3 regions of the Solibacillus sp. FSL K6-4121 genome follow, and region 2 is predicted to be linked to each of the others. Evidence: riboswitches for the same ligand, from Rfam matches in the RefSeq annotation. Region 2 holds a riboswitch; each other region holds the start of a gene.
The links. Region 2 has a riboswitch for cobalamin ahead of MHH95_RS11830 (cobyric acid synthase). Riboswitches for the same ligand answer to the same signal wherever they lie in the genome.

Region 1 (5,643 bases), 280 kb from region 2:
TATGAAGCCAAGCGTAAAGGGCGTAATTGTACTATGCAATATGAAACGTGGAAGGATTTATAAAGACTGTGATTTATGGGTAACGGGTTCAGTTTATAGAGAGAAAAAGATAATGTAAATGACACTCTAATTAGCATTAATATACAGGATTTTATTCATTAACACCATTTGTGCAGCTTTACTCAAAATTCTCCGAACCTGTTGCTATAACTGACATTTAACAAAAGTGCATATAACACCGTATAAACAATTCCCCAACGAAAAGGCACAATCGCTTCTAAATGATATGCTCCCCATTAGGTAGACAGATTAAAAAATAAAATCTGTTTGTCGAATGGGGGGCATTTTTTGTCTAATAAAACATTTTCAATAGATACTAAGATTTTGGCTCTTAAATATTTAGATGAAGGTCGTTACTCGGTAAGAGAAATTTGTCGCATATTCAATGTGAATGTAAGGAACTTATATGAATGGCGAGCTAAATATCAATTTGGAGGCACAAGCGCATTACTTCGTCCTGCGAAAAATAAAATTTACCCTCAAGAGTTGAAAAGAAACGCCATTGAAGATTACTTAACAGGTAAGTATTCAAAGCACGAGATTATGACCAAATATGGAATCAGTGGTCAAAATGTATTCAACAGGTGGTTAAAAAAATATAATAGTCATAGTGATTTAAAAGACTCGAATAAAAGGGTGAGCCAAACTATGACTAAGGGAAGAAACACTACTCTAGAAGAACGAATTGAAATTGCGAAAACTTGTATAAAGAATCAAAAGGATTATAAAACAACGGCAACTCAATATAATGTGACTTACCAACAAGTTTACCAGTGGGTACGGAAGTTTGAAGTTGGTGGCGAAGAATCTCTTGAAGATCGCCGTGGGCGAATGAAATCAGCGGATGAACGTACACCAGAAGATAAATTACGGTTAAAAATCCAACAAATAGAACGTGAAAATGAAAGATTACGTGCTGAAAATTTACTTTTAAAAAAGTTAGAGGAAATCGAAAGGAGGCTTCGTTAAGTAAAATTCGTACGCAGAGTCATTATTTAGCTATTCAAGAATTAGCAGAAAAAGAAAAATTTCCGATTCTATTACTTTGTAAATTAGCTAACGTATCACGAGCAGCTTATTATAAATGGTTAAACCGCCAGCCAACATCGCAAGAATTGGAAAACAGACAGTTAGTAGCATCCATTAATCATTTATATAAACAAGTAAATGGTATTTACGGCTATCGTAGAATCACTATGACAATCAATCGTCAGCGCGAAAAAGAAGGCTTAAATAAAGTAAATAAAAAACGTATTTATCGACTGATGCAGATTTCCGATTTACAGGCAGTTATTCGATGTCGTCCAAAAAAGTACCGTAAGGTAACACCAGATTACACAGCTGAGAACGTATTAGCACGCGAATTTACGGCCAAAAAGCCAAATCAAAAATGGTGTACAGACGTAAATGAATTCCAGTATGGAAATGGTAAAAAGGCTTATTTAAGTGCGATTATTGATCTATATGACAAGTCTATTGTCAGTTACAAATTAGGACATTTAAATAATAATGATTTAGTTTTCAAGACCGTTAAACCAGCTATACGCCAGTTAAATCAAAAGGAATTTCCTATCCTACATAGTGATCGAGGATATCAATATACATCAAAAGAATTCAAGCGAATCATAGAGAAAGCAAATCTGACACACAGTATGTCGAGAGTCGGCCGCTGTATTGATAATGGACCGATAGAAGCGTTTTGGGGGACTCTAAAAGTAGAGAAGTATTATTTACATAAGTTTGAGACGTACGAAGAGTTAAAACATGCGATTGATACATATATAAAATTCTATAACAACGAACGATATCAAGAAACATTAAACGGCTTGAGTCCTAAAGAGTTCAGGTCTCAAGCCGCTTAAAGCATTTTTATTATTTCCACTGTCTACTTGACAGGGAGCAGTTCATAAATCAACGTTTGTGCCTTCTGGATGTGTTCCTATGCTTTTATTTGGAAAGATTATCACTCGTTTTTTTTAGATAATTTACTCCATAATTTCTTTATACTTAACAAGATAACAGAAAATATACTTGTTTTTAATAAAAAAATAAAAGCTGTTATCAAAATGATTGGCAACATATCTTTAAATGAGAACTTTTCTAATTCGGAGAAATCAAAGTCCTTTAAAGAAAAAAACAACATAATTAATGCAGCGATTAATACGAGCCATTTTTTTTGAAGTGGATTTGTATTATTCAAGTAAAATAATCCCCCTAGTTAATTTATATTATATAGTTTTTTACTAAGTCACTTTATTATATCAATATAATGACCGGAGAATAGATAGATAATATTAACTATATTCTAACTTTCTTAATGACCTTATTCCATAACCTCTCATATTTCCCCAATTTATTGAATCAACCCTTGCTTGGATCAACTCTTAAAGAGCCTGTTTTCGGCCAACTTCATTTGTAGAAATTATACAATATAACAACCGACAAATTGGGAAAGAATAATTAATTGAAAAGGATAGTTTATGTATAGAGAGGTGAGCAGCTAGTTTTCACGATTAGCTTCAATGAAAAAATTACAGGGTATTTATGAGTATGCTGCACAGATGACGGCTAAAGGGAAGGTTGCGACATATATCCCGGCTCTAGCTACGGCCGATCCGAATGCTTTTGCTGTTAGTTTAGTATCAATGGAAGATAAGATCGTTTTTTGGGAATGTACTCAACTTTTTACACTTCAAAGTGTAGTAAAGGTATTTAGTTTTATGGTGGCAATGAACCACCACGGGATCAAGGAAATTATGCGTTATGTTGATGTGGAACCTACAGGGGATTCCTTTGATTCTATCGTCCGTTTAGAAAGTCACAATAAGAAGCCTTTTAACCCGATGATTAATGCAGGGGCAATTACAGTAGCCTCTTTATTACCCGGGGAAACGATGTATGAAAAAGTGAAATCAGTAACTTTATTTTTAGAGAAAATAATCGGGAAGAAAGTACACATCGACAACGAAGTATATTTATCAGAATATCATGCAGCTGATTACAACCGGGCGATTGCCTATATTTTGCAGGCAAATGGCTTTTTAAAATCAGACGTAGAGGAAGCATTGCAAGTATATTTACAGCTCTGCTCAATCTCAGTTAATGTAGCAGATTTAGCGAAAATGGCTCTTTATTTTGCGACCAATGGTAAAAATAGTGCCGCTACTTGTAGTAAAGAAGTGATTCATATTGCTAAAGCATTAATGTTCACATGCGGGATGTACAATGCATCTGGGAAGTTCGCGGCATTCATTGGGTTACCAGCAAAAAGTGGTGTGTCCGGAGCGATAATTGCAGTTGTGAAAAATGGGGCAATTGAGCACTTACAAGGTCCAATTGGAATAGGGATATATGGTCCTGCAATCGATCAAGTTGGCAATAGCGTTGCTGGCATTGCCTTTTTAACACAGTTATCAAAGGAATACGACCTGTTTTGTTTATAAAGAAAAGGAACAGTCTTACATAATGAATGAGAGACTGTTCCTTATTGTTTGCAAAGGCTTCAATTATTTTTTAAAATGATTTTTCATTTGATAACAGTATTCAAAGGCTGACCAATTAATTCGTATTTTACATGTAAATAGGCATAATTAATCTCTTTATATTGTTGTGGAGATTGATTAATTAGTTGCTCAGCATATTTTTTTATACTTTCTGTAGCTTCATGCAGATTATTGAATAAAATAAATTCTTTTAGTTTGTTAATATAAAATTCGGTTGTCTTTTGAAAACAGGCAGCTGAAATTTCCTTGTAATCATTAGGTGATTGCGCTAACAATTGTTGTGTAGTGTTTTTAATGGTATTTGCGTCTGCCTCTATTTGATATATTGACATTACTTCATTCATCAATTGCTTATATTGAAGTACTTTGTTCAATTGCATATTATATTCCTCCTATAGTCCAAAAAAATAGCAACATAGTAATTTGAAGTTGTCGCTAAATGGTCGCTTCATAAAGAGACAAGGAATACAAGAGAAGTTTTCTTTTTCGCAATGAAAACCTTTGTATAATTGTCGCACTATGAGCATGAAGAATATTCACTTTCATACTCTAAACCTCCTATCCGCGTAGGTTAATGGTTTGTACTTGAAAAGGCAGGTCTCCTGGCTTATCATCAACGCTCCTCACACCTTCCCATTTTCGGCAATAGTGGTTATATTGTGAGTGGCTCCGAATCACAGTTGCGGGACAGCGACGGATTCACACCGTTCTTCCCTTTTAATTAAATGTTAAATTTAAACCTTTTCCAGTAAAATTTAGTTATTCTTAGATAGCTATTTGTAAACAATAAGGGGAGAGTAATACAAATAGCTATCCTACAATGACTAAATATAAATTTTTCATTTACCTGAATTTAAGTTAGTGAAAATAAGAGGAAGTTTTCCGCTTATATTTTGAAAGACCTCAGTTTTAGATGTAAATAAAGGGAGGTTTTCCGGTTATATATAAAAAAAGCCACTTGTTTTCCTGTTGTGAAATGCAATAAGCGGAATTCCGCCTCTTATTTTGGCTGATTTTTAGATTAATTTCCAAATAAGCGGAATTTCTCCGTTTATTGATCCCATAGCTTATCGTCTGACCTACTTTTAACAACAGTAAACCACTAATACTTAAGCGTTTAGTGATTTACTGTATTTTTGTGAAATCAGACAGATAATACTTGAGTGCGTAGTAGCTTAGCGGCTTCTACCATATTTATTAATGAAGCAATCGTCTCGGACTCATGGCGTGTTTTTAAGCCACAGTCAGGGTTAATCCAAAATTGATCTTTTGGGATAACAGCGAGACTTTCTTCTAATATAGAACTAATCTCTGAGATGCTTGGAACACGGGGACTATGAATATCATAAACGCCTAAACCGATGCCAAGTTCATATGGATGTACTTTTAAAGAATCAATTAGCTCTCCATGGCTTCTGGAAGTTTCCAATGAAATAACATCTGCATCCAGAGCGCGGATAGGAGCTATAAAATCATTGAATTCGCAATAGCACATATGGGTATGAATCTGTGTATCTACCGCCACTTTTGATGTTGCCAGCTTAAACGAATCTACCGCCCATTGTAAATATTCATCCCAATTTTCCTTGCGTAAAGGTAGTCCTTCCCGAAGTGCCGGTTCATCAATTTGGATAATTTTAATTCCTGCATCTTCTAGTGCCTTAACTTCCTGCTGAATTGCCAAACCAAGCTGGTAGGCGACTTCTTTTCTTGGAATATCATCACGAACAAATGACCAGTTTAAAATAGTTATAGGTCCAGTGAGCATGCCTTTTACATATTTTGATGTAAGCTTCTGTGCCTCAACGACCTCTTTAACAGTCATTGGATGTGTCCATTCAACATCGCCGTATATGATTGGTGGTTTAACACAACGTGAACCGTATGAAACAACCCAAGCATTTTTCGTGAAGGCAAATCCAGTTAAATGTTCTCCAAAGTATTCCACCATATCTGTCCGTTCAAATTCACCATGTACTAGTACATCCAATCCGATTTCTTCTTGAATTTGAATCCAGCGTGCAGTTTCTTCCTTTACAAAGGCTGCGTATTGAGCGTTAGTTATTTCCTTCTTCCGCCA
Region 2 (5,643 bases):
CCAAATAAGAAGATGTACTTTCAGTGCAAGAATGACAATAAAAAAAACAGAGCCCGTTGTAATACTTACCGTGAGAAAAACTGTTAGATAGCCATTGATCCGTCTTCTATTGTCACTCCCGCTATTCCATTTCCTCTCAAAAAACGAAATCACGTTGCCAATATAAATGACAGGATGCGTCCACTTTTTTGGATCCCCTACAATGCAATCGATGAGCACTGCGATTACACAAATAATAAAATACATCGTGTCCATTCCCCTTTTTTATAAATATCTACCTATCCATTCACTTCGTTTCAATCTTACTTTCCGAAATAAACGAATAAATCCTCTCCATATTTAAGTGAGAACGAACATGGTGATCCAGCATTTCATACGCTTGTTCGCGGCGTTCAAAATCGGATAAAACATCACCTAAAATAGGCTCCATCCCTTTTTGCCTACGGATTGTATTAAAATAATCGCGAGTGAACGGACGGTTTTGGAAAATCCCGTGAACATATGTACCAAATACTTGCTCCGTAAAGACACCATCTGTCCGGCCGTCATAAAATTGAATGAAAGGCTTCAACGGTTTTGTTGCTACACTGCGCCCTAAATGAATTTCATACCCTTCAATCTCATGACCTGTACAGCTCCTTCCGGAAACTTGCACTGTTTGCTTACTATTAATAAATGTTGTTTCAATCGGCAGCAAACCTAAAGTTAAATATGTGCCTCCCGTGCTTTCAACCGCCTGCTCATCACGGATAATTTCACCTAGCATCTGGTAACCCCCACAAATACCGATAATGCGGACATTTTGATGCGCTAACTGTAAAATCCCTTGCATTAACCCGGTTTGCTGAAGCCATAAAAAATCTTCCACCGTATTTTTCGTCCCCGGTAAAATCACGACATCCGGATTTTTCAAATCATTAAGTGCCGTAACAAAGCGCACACCTACATCCGGCTCTTCAATAAGCGGATCTATGTCGGTAAAATTCGAAATGTGCGGAAACCGGATAACTGCGACGTCAATCGCAAATTCATGGTGCTGCGGTTTTTTAAAACGCAGGCTGGATAAAGCGAGCGAATCTTCTGCTTCAATTTGAACATCAAAGTATGGAATTACGCCAAGCACAGGAATACCTGTATAATCCTCCAGCCACTCGATCCCATCATTAAGCAATTCTTTCATACCTCGAAACTTATTAATAACAATTCCTTTGACACGGGACCTTTCCGTATCATCTAATAACATTAACGTCCCGACAATTGAAGCAAATACACCACCCCGGTCAATATCGGCAACTAAAATTACAGCAGCATCAGTTTCATGGGCCATCCGCATATTGGCAATATCCCGGTTCTTTAAGTTAATTTCCGCCGGACTTCCCGCACCTTCCAAAACAAGAACATCATAGCTCTCCGACAAACTGGCAAGTGATGAACGAACTTCAGGCATCACTGCTTCAACAATATTTTCACGATAACTAAGCGCATCTATATTGGCATAATGTTTACCGTGGAGAATCACTTCCGATACCATTTCCCCTTTAGGCTTAAGTAAAATCGGGTTCATATCCGTTGTTGCGTCAATTTTTGCGGCTTCTGCCTGAACCCCCTGTGCACGCCCGATTTCTCCACCGTCTTTTGTAATATACGAATTAAGTGCCATATTTTGTGATTTAAATGGAGCCACACGATAACCGTCATTTGCAAAAATGCGGCAAAGTGCTGTACATAGTACACTTTTCCCCACATCGGATGCTGTACCTTGAATCATAATTGCCTGCACTTAAATTTCCTCCTTACTGTAAATATCTCCAAATAAAATTAAAAATGCCTGTACCTCTTATCGAAAAAGAGGTACAGGCATGTGAAATTAATTATAGGATAGTGTTTAAATACACAAAAACAATGACTAGTTTCGCCTATACTTTTCCCTCCGAAAAGTAAGTATCGTTTGAATAAGCAGGTTTCCTGGCTTAAGCTTCCTTTTACTTTCACATCTTCCCATCATTCCGACAGTGATTTGTTGTGAGTTCATCAGCTATTACAGTAGCGGGGGCTGCATTAGTCTTTCACTAATTTCCCTTTTACCTTACAAAAATCTGTAAGCACTTAATCAATTGCAAATTATTAAATTATTATAAAAATAACACAGTCTGTTTAAAAATGATAGGACTATTCCCGATACCGGTTAGTCGTTATTGAGCCTCATTATTTCCTTTACAGCATTTTCTATAGAAGCCACCGTAATAATGTTTATATTAAGCTGCTCATCTTTTTTACTTCCTTCTCCTCTTTTTCATTTTCCACAGGTAAGAAAATATGCGAAAAACAGCTTTTTTCAGCAATGAGAATTTTAGCTTTCATTGAGCCAATTTCCTTCACATTTCCTTCACCGTCAATCGCACCTGTTACGTCAATCGGTACGTTATTATTAAAGCTGGCGTTTTCGCTAAGACCAATTAATATAGCGGCAAGTCCTGCTCTGTCACCTTCAATAAGGGAAATTCTAATTTCAGTAGAAATGGATAGCTTATTTTAATTTGGGAATACTTTTATTAAAAATTAGAGGCTTAAATTAAGTTATCAAGCCACTTTTAAAGGAGAGTATAAAATGAAATTATTTAAATTATTACTTACAATGCCATTATTGTTGGGGTTATTGTACGCATGTAACAACGATGATACAAAGACAAATAAGGATGTTACAGGAAATAATAGTACTGTTGATGAAACAGCGAATAACAAAAATACCACTAATAACTCGGAAAATGAAAATGAACGTACTGGAATTAAGGTCGCAGATGTAAATTATGCTTTTACTGAATTTGATTTAGACGTAGAATATGCGAATCGCAATTCATATGATGTTGAATATGAGAACGATGGAAACAATATTTATGCAGAAATAGATGATGAAATTAAAGGTATCGAGTATAAAGGTGATCAAGCGTACGAAAATTTTGTCGATGCGTTAAAACAGTTAACATTTGACGAAACTACAAGTGATGACGATGTTCGTAAAGAAGTACTAAAAGCATTTGCTCTCGATGAAAACTATAAGTCCTTTGAGCTTGAAGTAAAATTCAAAAACGGGGAAATAAAACATTATCATCATAATAAATAATAGTGGGTAAAGAGAGGTTAAATCCTCTCTAAAACTTCTACCATAATGCACAAAAAATCGATTAGCATGATGCTTTTCGATTTTTTTTGTGAACTAAAACTATTTTCTTCTTCTTAACTTAACATCTTTTTAATTTTTTTTAGTTCCTTTATTAAATAATCAATTTGCTTTTGTGTAGAATCCATCTGTTTTGATTGATCATATTGAGGTTGTGTACTTTGATTGTTCGATTTTTCCAATTCTTGTAGAGCAAGGCCTGCAGCCAATGCTGCTAAACCATCTCCTAGCGTAGTAATGGTTGCTGCAATAAATGCAAGTCTAGCAATTTGAATATCTGTGGAATCAGAGGGTTGATTGGATTTATTTCCATTATTATTAATCGGCATATCCTCCCTATATTAACGGTTGTAAAGTCACTTTAATTACAATATATGCATAGGATAAACGAAATTCACTAAATAAAAGATTCTTATTCAATTTGCCGCTCTATATGTATGAACAAGTCGTTCAAAATCCATTCCTTCACCTCACTTGACTATATAACGATTGTACATGCACTTTGGCTTTAAATTTATCCATTTATTTAAAATATAAGAACGCTATGGAAAAATCACCATAGCGCTCTAAAGACTTACGTATTTAGCTTCTCTATTTCTATTACAGCACGATCAACCGTTGCCACTTCAATAATTTCGATGTTAAGTTGGTGTATGTCCTTTACTTCTCTCGCCTCTTTTGCATTTTCCTCTGGTATGAAAATATGCGAAAAGCCGCTTTTTTCGGCAATCAGAGTTTTAGCTTTCATCGAGCCAATCTCCTTTACATTCCCTTCTCCGTCAATCGCACCGGTTACGGCAATCGGTACGTTATTGGTGAAGCTGCCTTTTTCTGCGAGTCCGCTTAATACAGTGGCAAGACCTGCACTGTCACCATTAAAATCTTCTCTATTTAAAAAGTCCTTAATTGCTGAAGAAGTTTCCGGCAGATAAGCCATAACATTTTCCTTCATTATTTCAAAATGCCTTTCCGCTGGACGTATATAACTTAATAACTCTTCATTTTTCGAATTATACCTGATTTTATTCGTGACAATTTCCGCATCCAATACTTCTTGATCATTTGATAATTCTAGCGTCTTTATTAAGTAATCCAAATCATCAATATATGCCGCTTCGAAGATATCCACTGACAGTATATGTATACCTGAATCTTCTACAATTTCAAAAGGCTCGTTATAGGAAGTAACAAAATATGTATGCTTTTCATAAAACATCAGTCGATATTCAAACAAAAAAATTAAAGATAGTGCCAAAAAACACCCTGCGAAAATCTGTTTATGTCTATTGTCATGCCTATAAAGATAAAACCCTGACAGTGTAATGATCAAGCCCGTTACAAATAAAATAAAAAATACAAAACTATTAATTTTATCAAAATAATATGCGAGTAAACCGACTATGTATAAAATGAACGGCACAACAATGAGGGTAACTCGTTTCACCATTTCATCTCCCTTCTGCTAAGCCTCAATAATCCAATTGGTTGTAAGTACACATTTATTTGTTTTTAATAAATGCCGTAATAATGTGCCCTCAAACTTCTTCACATTCCATTCAAACCGGTATTTCGTATGCCATTCATCAATTTCAACTTCATTTAAATCTTTTACCCACGCTAATAACTGTTCGTCTGTCAATCCTTTGTCTAGTAAAGCTTCAATTACCGGTAGCATGCGTTCTTCCTCATCGTCTATAAAAGCATAGTCCGTGTGCAGGCAGCTTTTTAAACTTTGCAATGCTTTATGACACAAATGTAAATCTTTCATAAGCGGATGTGCAATGGCTTCAGCTAATAAGTCACTCCCATGTGCAACCGTATGTGCCCAGCCTTTTTCATGGACGAACCCCCGGTAATCCTTCTCAAGCTTTAAATAATCGACACTACGTTGAATCGCCTCCAGAATGAGCGCTTCAGGCAATTTCCTGTTTTCACGGTCTTTACCTAAAATTAGCGCGATGACAAGGGTCGAAAAAGACCGTGTAAATACATCATCTGAAGGACAGTTGTGCGTAATATTTAAGTAAAGGTGCTCGTCATCCATGCACGTTTTTAATAACACAATTGATTGTTCCACTTTGAGCTTTTCATCCAATATTAGATCGCAAAACCCACGATAAATTAAGTCATCACGTAAATAAGCATCCGTGTTTCCTATGTTTTGCAGCATGAATTCTAACAGTTCATTTACTTTAATTACGTCTAAATTTATATCTTCTTTTTTTACAATAGATTCCAGTGTCTCTTTCATACCTTGATTATTTCTCCTTTCAATAAGGCACCTCATCAAGTTGAACTAGTGTTATTTTGCCAGTTTTCCAGTCGTCATAAATAGCTGCATACAACACGCTATCTACAACCGTGCCATCCTCATTTTCCCAGGCTTTTCGTAAATAGCCCTCTTTAACAAATCCCGACTTTGAAAAGCATTTTCGCATTGATACATTATCCGCTCTCGTATACGC
Region 3 (5,643 bases), on a different contig from region 2:
ACTATTCACTGCCGCAATAAGTGTAGACTTTACATTGCCATTAGCTACAGCTACTTTATTTGCTGCATTAACAAGGAACGTTAATTTCACATAGCCTGATGAGAATGCGAATGGCTTTGTTTCGCCTTTTTCATTCATAATCTGAATTGCAAATGTAATTTTCCCATCTTGTTCCTCAACTTTTACAGATAATTTTTCACCCTCTGCAAGTGTTACGTTTTCAACAGGAATTGTTAGTACTAAACCTTTTGGGGTTGTTACGATTACTTCTTTTTCCCCCGCTAAATCTGCACCTGTTAATTGTGTTGTAAAGATTTCATCCGTTTGCTCTGATTCTTCTGTTGTTGGTGGTGTTACTGTTGAACCTTCACCTGTTGAACCGCCACCTGCACCTGCTGAACCGCCACCTGGTGACCCGCCTACATCTTCACCTAAATCAGATGTGTAGACCCAACTTACAACATCGCCTGCTTTTAATTGATACACATCTGCTGATACTTCTGGGAATGCACCGTTAACGCTGAACATCCAGCCGCTTAATTTACCACGATCAAACTCGTTAACGCCCGCAATACCTGCAACATACATCCCCATTGATGTTTGTCGTGCATTTAACGCAATATTTTTTGCCTGTGTAACACGTTTTAATAAATCAAATGCTGTTTCATCTGCTAAAATTTCAAACTGCTCACTTGGTAAAACAACTTCTGATGCAGATACAGTGATCGACATCGTTACCTTACTATTCGTTATTACTGGTGGAGCCGTTGCGCCGCCATCTGTACCTGGTTTCCCTTGATCTGGTTTCCCTGAATCAGGTTTCTCTGAATCTGGTTTTTCTGAATCAGGTTTTTCTGGTGTTGGAGCTGGAGTTACTGCATTTTCTGCTACTGTATAAAATGTTGATTTTCCATTTAACGCATCCGCTAAAGCGATATACACTTGCTCTAATGCCATTAAATTCGAGTTTGTTTGCGACGCCTTATACAGTACGCCACCATCTTTTAGAATATAGTTATCTACTAAGTGACCTACGATATTTACGTAGTCATCACCTTTTTTATAAGACCATTTTGTTGAGAATAAATCTTCCCCCACTGCTGCTAGACCTGAAATAATCGCTGCCATTGAGTTCGAGTTATCTGTGAAGCCTTTTGCTTGATAGTTCGCATGTACAGCCGCTACCGCTTTGTCAATCGCTGCTTTTACTGCTGGGTCATCTTTAAATGGTGAAAGTGCAAATAATGTCCACCCTGTTGCATCGTTATCACCAAAATAGCCTGTTGTTTTATTTTGTAAAGCTAAAATAGCCTCGATCTGCTTTTGTTGGTCATACTCTGCATTAGCTAGCTCTAACGCGATTAAAGCGAATGCTTCACCCCAAATTGTCGAGAACAGACCGTTTTCCTTTTGCATTGCTAATAAATCTGCTACTTGATTGCGCCCTTTAATGTTTAATGGATCTAAACCTAATGCTTTTGCTGCAATAATTGTGCCCGCAATCTTATTTGTATCATTTTGTGATGCTTCTAACGGGGTTGTAAAGAACGTACCTGCAGTTGTTGGTGCAGTTGTCCAGTCGTATGTGCCTGCATTGACATTTGCTGCCTTCATCGCTGTTAACATCCAAAATGCGCTATGTGATTCATTTACACGTGCCGTTACAGTTTCTTTATTTGCTTGTAAGTATGTTGCGCCTAATTTTAATGCATCTTCCGCTTTTTTACGGTTTTCTGCTGGTTGCTCATCTGGTGTAACCAATAATGATTCATACGTACGAATAATGCGAGGGAACGAGGCAAGTTCTTTATTGCCGTTATCCGTCAAAATAGTACCTGGTAAATCTTTTGTAAAGCGAAGTTCATAATTTCCTTCTACTACTTCCACTGCAGGAATCGTTACTTCACCTTGTGCATTTGTAACATATTTTTTTCCGTTATATTCAACAGTTACGTCTGCTAAATCCGTTATATGTGGTCCTGAAATATGCTCATACAAGTAAGATACTGTATTATATTTACCTGTCACTTTAATTTTTACGTCTGTACCTGCCACTACCGTTGTTGGCATATCAATGATTGGATTAAACGTAATTTTATCGACAGATTCAGCACCTGAATACATGATTAAGTTGTACTCTGGGAATTCATAATTTTCTATAACTGAAGATGCATTAATATAATCCCAGACAATTGTATCGCCATTTTTAATTTCAACGTCTTTTCCATAAACATCTGGATATTCCCCATTTACTTTGTACATCCAGCCACTGCCTACACCTAGGCCTTTTTCACCGTCTACACCAATATTTTTAAAGTAGCCCGTTGAGTCGCTGTAGTCATACGTAATTTTATGGGCATCTAAAATTTGCTGTGTTACTTGTGCAGCATTAATTTTACCGTTACCTTTAATTTCAAAGTCTTTTACATTTAGTACTGTACCTGCAATGCCTTCAACACGGAAATTCACTTTTAAGTCATTTACAGGTTGAATTGAATCGACAACTTTTACTGAAATTTTTTGCTCTTGTGCACTTAATAATGCAGGAGCTAGTAGCTGTAATTCATATGTACCAGGTGCCGCTTCAATTGCTAATGTTAATTGTTGTTCGTCCTGCTTAGTAATATTTGTAATTGTTAAACCATCTGGCGTTATCCAATTTTCTAATGTTGCTGCCTGTTCAGTAAATAAATCCCCTTTTACAGACACTTCAACAAGTTTCTCGCCCTCTTGTTCAGACGCCTGTGCCTCTAACATTGGCGATAAACTATAATAAACAGATACTATATCATCTGCTTGAAGTTCATAGCTTCCTAAACCAAGTTCAGGTGATTCACCGTTAATCGAATAACCCCAACCATCCCAATGACCTAATGAACCCGATACTAAACTATTAATTGATTTTACATACGGGCCATAATCGCTAGTCACGACTTCAAATGGGATATTTGCAGCTGTTAATGTTTGCTGTAACGCCTCAAGTGCACTTGCTCCCTTTGTTACGGATATATTGGAGTTGGCAATAATATTTTCTTTTAACCCTTTTACTTCTAGTTGCACACTAATTTGTTCCACTTGTTTCTCTAAATTTTCTACCTGCTCAGCATCTACCGTTGCTGGCGCTATAAGTGATACCATTAGAACAAGTGTTAATGCTATATGCAACCACTTTTTCCAAAAATCCATGCAATAAACCTCCTGAAAGTTTTTCATGAATAATGTTTTGCCATTAACCCAATACAAAAAAAAAAGCCATTCCTCAAATTGAGAAATGGCGGAAAACAGAAAAAAGCATATAAAAATACCCGTTCATCTATTTGCCGTACATTCTCCTTATTCCGAAGAGAGTTAATACGATAAAAATAAGTCAGGTCTCCTGGCTCGTGTATCATGTGCAAGCCTTCCCATTGACTAGAGGCATTTTTCCTCATTTAACAGTGGCATATTTTACACAGTCTTCTACACTTACAGTTGCGGATACAGCTTCGGTTTCACACCGAATTCCCTATTATGCTCAATTAAGAGCAACCTATTTCTGCAAAACATATTCAATTGGAATTTATTTTAACACAAAAATATGATTAGCATAGTACTTTTTTCAGAATACTATAAAAAAGAAATTTTTGAATTACTTAACTGTTTAATTTTACTTGACGGTTACATATGTCCGTTTTATTTATAATTAGCAAGTTTATATCGTAATAAAGGTAACTTGAATAAAGAAAAGGAGCTAATTTTTAAGGATTCCCCCCCTCACAGGCATTGGAAAAAGGGTATTAAACAAGAGACCAACTCCCATTCAATACCCCTAATCAAGCAATTCATTTAAATGTCTTCTCTTTGAAATGAAAGCAATTTATCTCGCAGCGCTTCATCACTTGCGTAAATATAGAGCCCTTTAATACCACGTTTCATTAAAATATTGATGGAATTTAGGACAATCTTTTCTTTCGCTTCAGTAACATTGGCAATACCCTCTGTACCTGTATAAGCACCCTTATCCGTCAAGATTGCTAAAGTTAAGATTTGGATGAAAAAAGTTAAAATTGCCTGAAAATTTTATTGATATTATCAAACAGTTAATAGTCTTCTTGTATAATTTACCATATAATTATAAGTGTAATATATTATTATTGAATGGAGGAATTTACATGATTGGGTTAGAAAAATCGATTATTTATGAATTAGGTACATATGAAGCCGAAGTTTATGACGTTGAAGTTTTTAATTACGAAGACGTAACCATCTCCATCACTTTAAAAAAGTATATGGAACAACAGTATTCTGCGGATTATATTATTGAGGTAGAAGATCAAATAATAAATGGCGTAACAGGTATCTTCTCCACTAAAGAAGAGGCTTTGTTTACTGCTGAAAAGTTTATATTGGAAGCATTGGTTAACTAAAATTTTTAACCCCCTAAACACTGTTCTTTTCTATTTGAGGATAATGCTAGTATAAAGAAAGTTCAAAACGTTTACGTCATTCTTTCATTAAAACAACAATGGACATATACACAAATAGCACTCAAGTAGCAGCTAATGATGCAGTTATCAAAAGCTCATAAATTACATTGTAATTTTAAATTATTTTAGTGGTGTTTTAAATACTCTTCGTTGAAATAGTAAAAACATCAAAACCTCTGTTTTTTAAAGGTTTTGATGTTTATTGGAATCATTAATTTACATGATTATTTTTCTAAAAGATCAATAAATTTGCTAAGTTCATTTTTAGCTTTGTCAGTTGTTCCATTCAATTCACTCATAAGCTCAAACAATTTCTCATATGAATTCATAATATCTACTTGAACTTCCTTCAATTCTTGAGCCACTTGTGAAAGTGGAATAACTTCTTCTTCTTCAAACATGTCGACATAACGTGGAATGTTCAAATTGTAATCATTTTCTTTGATTTCATCCAAAGATGCCACGTGAGCATATTTCTCAACGTCTACGCGGTTACTGTAAGTTTCTATAATTTTGTTGATATTTTCAGGAGAGAGTTTGTTTTGGTTCTTGCCTTTTTCAAACTCATTTGAAGCATCGATAAATAAAATATCTTTATTTTTTCGAGCTTCACGACCTTTGAACACTAGCACACATGTGGGGATACTTGCCCCATAGAACAAATTAGCTGGCAATCCAATAACTGTATCTAACAGATTGTTGTCGATGATATTCTTACGGATTTTCCCTTCAGACGCACCACGGAAGAGTACACCATGTGGCAACACAATAGCCATTGTTCCAGCTTTATCTAAATGGTACAGTCCATGAAGAACAAAAGCATAATCTGCCTTAGATGCAGGTGCTATACCATAACCCTTGAAACGTGAGTCTTTTTCTCGGTCAACGTCTTTTGTATCCCATTTTTGAGAATATGGGGGGTTAGCTACGACCGCGTCGAACTTCAAAGGAATTTGTGTGCCATCTTTTTCAGCAAACGGCCAGTCAGCATCAAGTGTGTCTGCACGATTCAACTCCATATTTCGATAGTTAACACCATGCATCATCAAGTTCATGCGAGCTAAGTTATAAGTCGTAGTATTCAACTCTTGGCCGTAAAAATCAACGCTTCCTTCTTCATCACCATTTGGCAATTCTTTTTGAACTGTCAAAAGAAGTGAACCTGATCCCATTGTAG

Region 1: another riboswitch for cobalamin. It lies ahead of MHH95_RS10455 (hypothetical protein); the one in region 2 lies ahead of MHH95_RS11830 (cobyric acid synthase).
Region 3: another riboswitch for cobalamin. It lies ahead of MHH95_RS00680 (DUF4430 domain-containing protein); the one in region 2 lies ahead of MHH95_RS11830 (cobyric acid synthase).

The regions. Positions count from the first base shown of each region.
Region 1 covers NZ_JBBOCS010000002.1:194,958-200,600, forward strand. Annotated here, with positions in the region: gene MHH95_RS10435 (sensor domain-containing diguanylate cyclase) at 1-63, shown strand, start outside; one part of gene MHH95_RS10440 (IS3 family transposase) at 349-988, shown strand; one part of gene MHH95_RS10440 (IS3 family transposase) at 988-1,922, shown strand; gene MHH95_RS10445 (hypothetical protein) at 2,024-2,260, opposite strand; gene glsA (glutaminase A) at 2,583-3,503, shown strand; gene MHH95_RS10455 (hypothetical protein) at 3,587-3,943, opposite strand; cobalamin riboswitch at 4,139-4,322, opposite strand; gene metE (5-methyltetrahydropteroyltriglutamate--homocysteine S-methyltransferase) at 4,708-5,643, opposite strand, start outside.
Region 2 covers NZ_JBBOCS010000002.1:470,976-476,618, reverse strand. Annotated here, with positions in the region: gene cbiB (adenosylcobinamide-phosphate synthase CbiB) at 1-246, opposite strand, end outside; gene MHH95_RS11830 (cobyric acid synthase) at 287-1,780, opposite strand; cobalamin riboswitch at 1,939-2,125, opposite strand; gene MHH95_RS11825 (S16 family serine protease) at 2,251-2,457, opposite strand; gene MHH95_RS11820 (YusW family protein) at 2,609-3,121, shown strand; gene MHH95_RS11815 (translation initiation factor 2) at 3,235-3,507, opposite strand; gene MHH95_RS11810 (S16 family serine protease) at 3,753-4,622, opposite strand; gene MHH95_RS11805 (DUF2785 domain-containing protein) at 4,641-5,429, opposite strand; gene MHH95_RS11800 (GNAT family N-acetyltransferase) at 5,449-5,643, opposite strand, start outside.
Region 3 covers NZ_JBBOCS010000001.1:113,610-119,252, forward strand. Annotated here, with positions in the region: gene MHH95_RS00680 (DUF4430 domain-containing protein) at 1-3,186, opposite strand, end outside; cobalamin riboswitch at 3,350-3,547, opposite strand; gene MHH95_RS00685 (DNA/RNA helicase domain-containing protein) at 3,826-4,008, opposite strand; gene MHH95_RS00690 (hypothetical protein) at 4,152-4,406, shown strand; gene MHH95_RS00695 (type I restriction-modification system subunit M) at 4,691-5,643, opposite strand, start outside.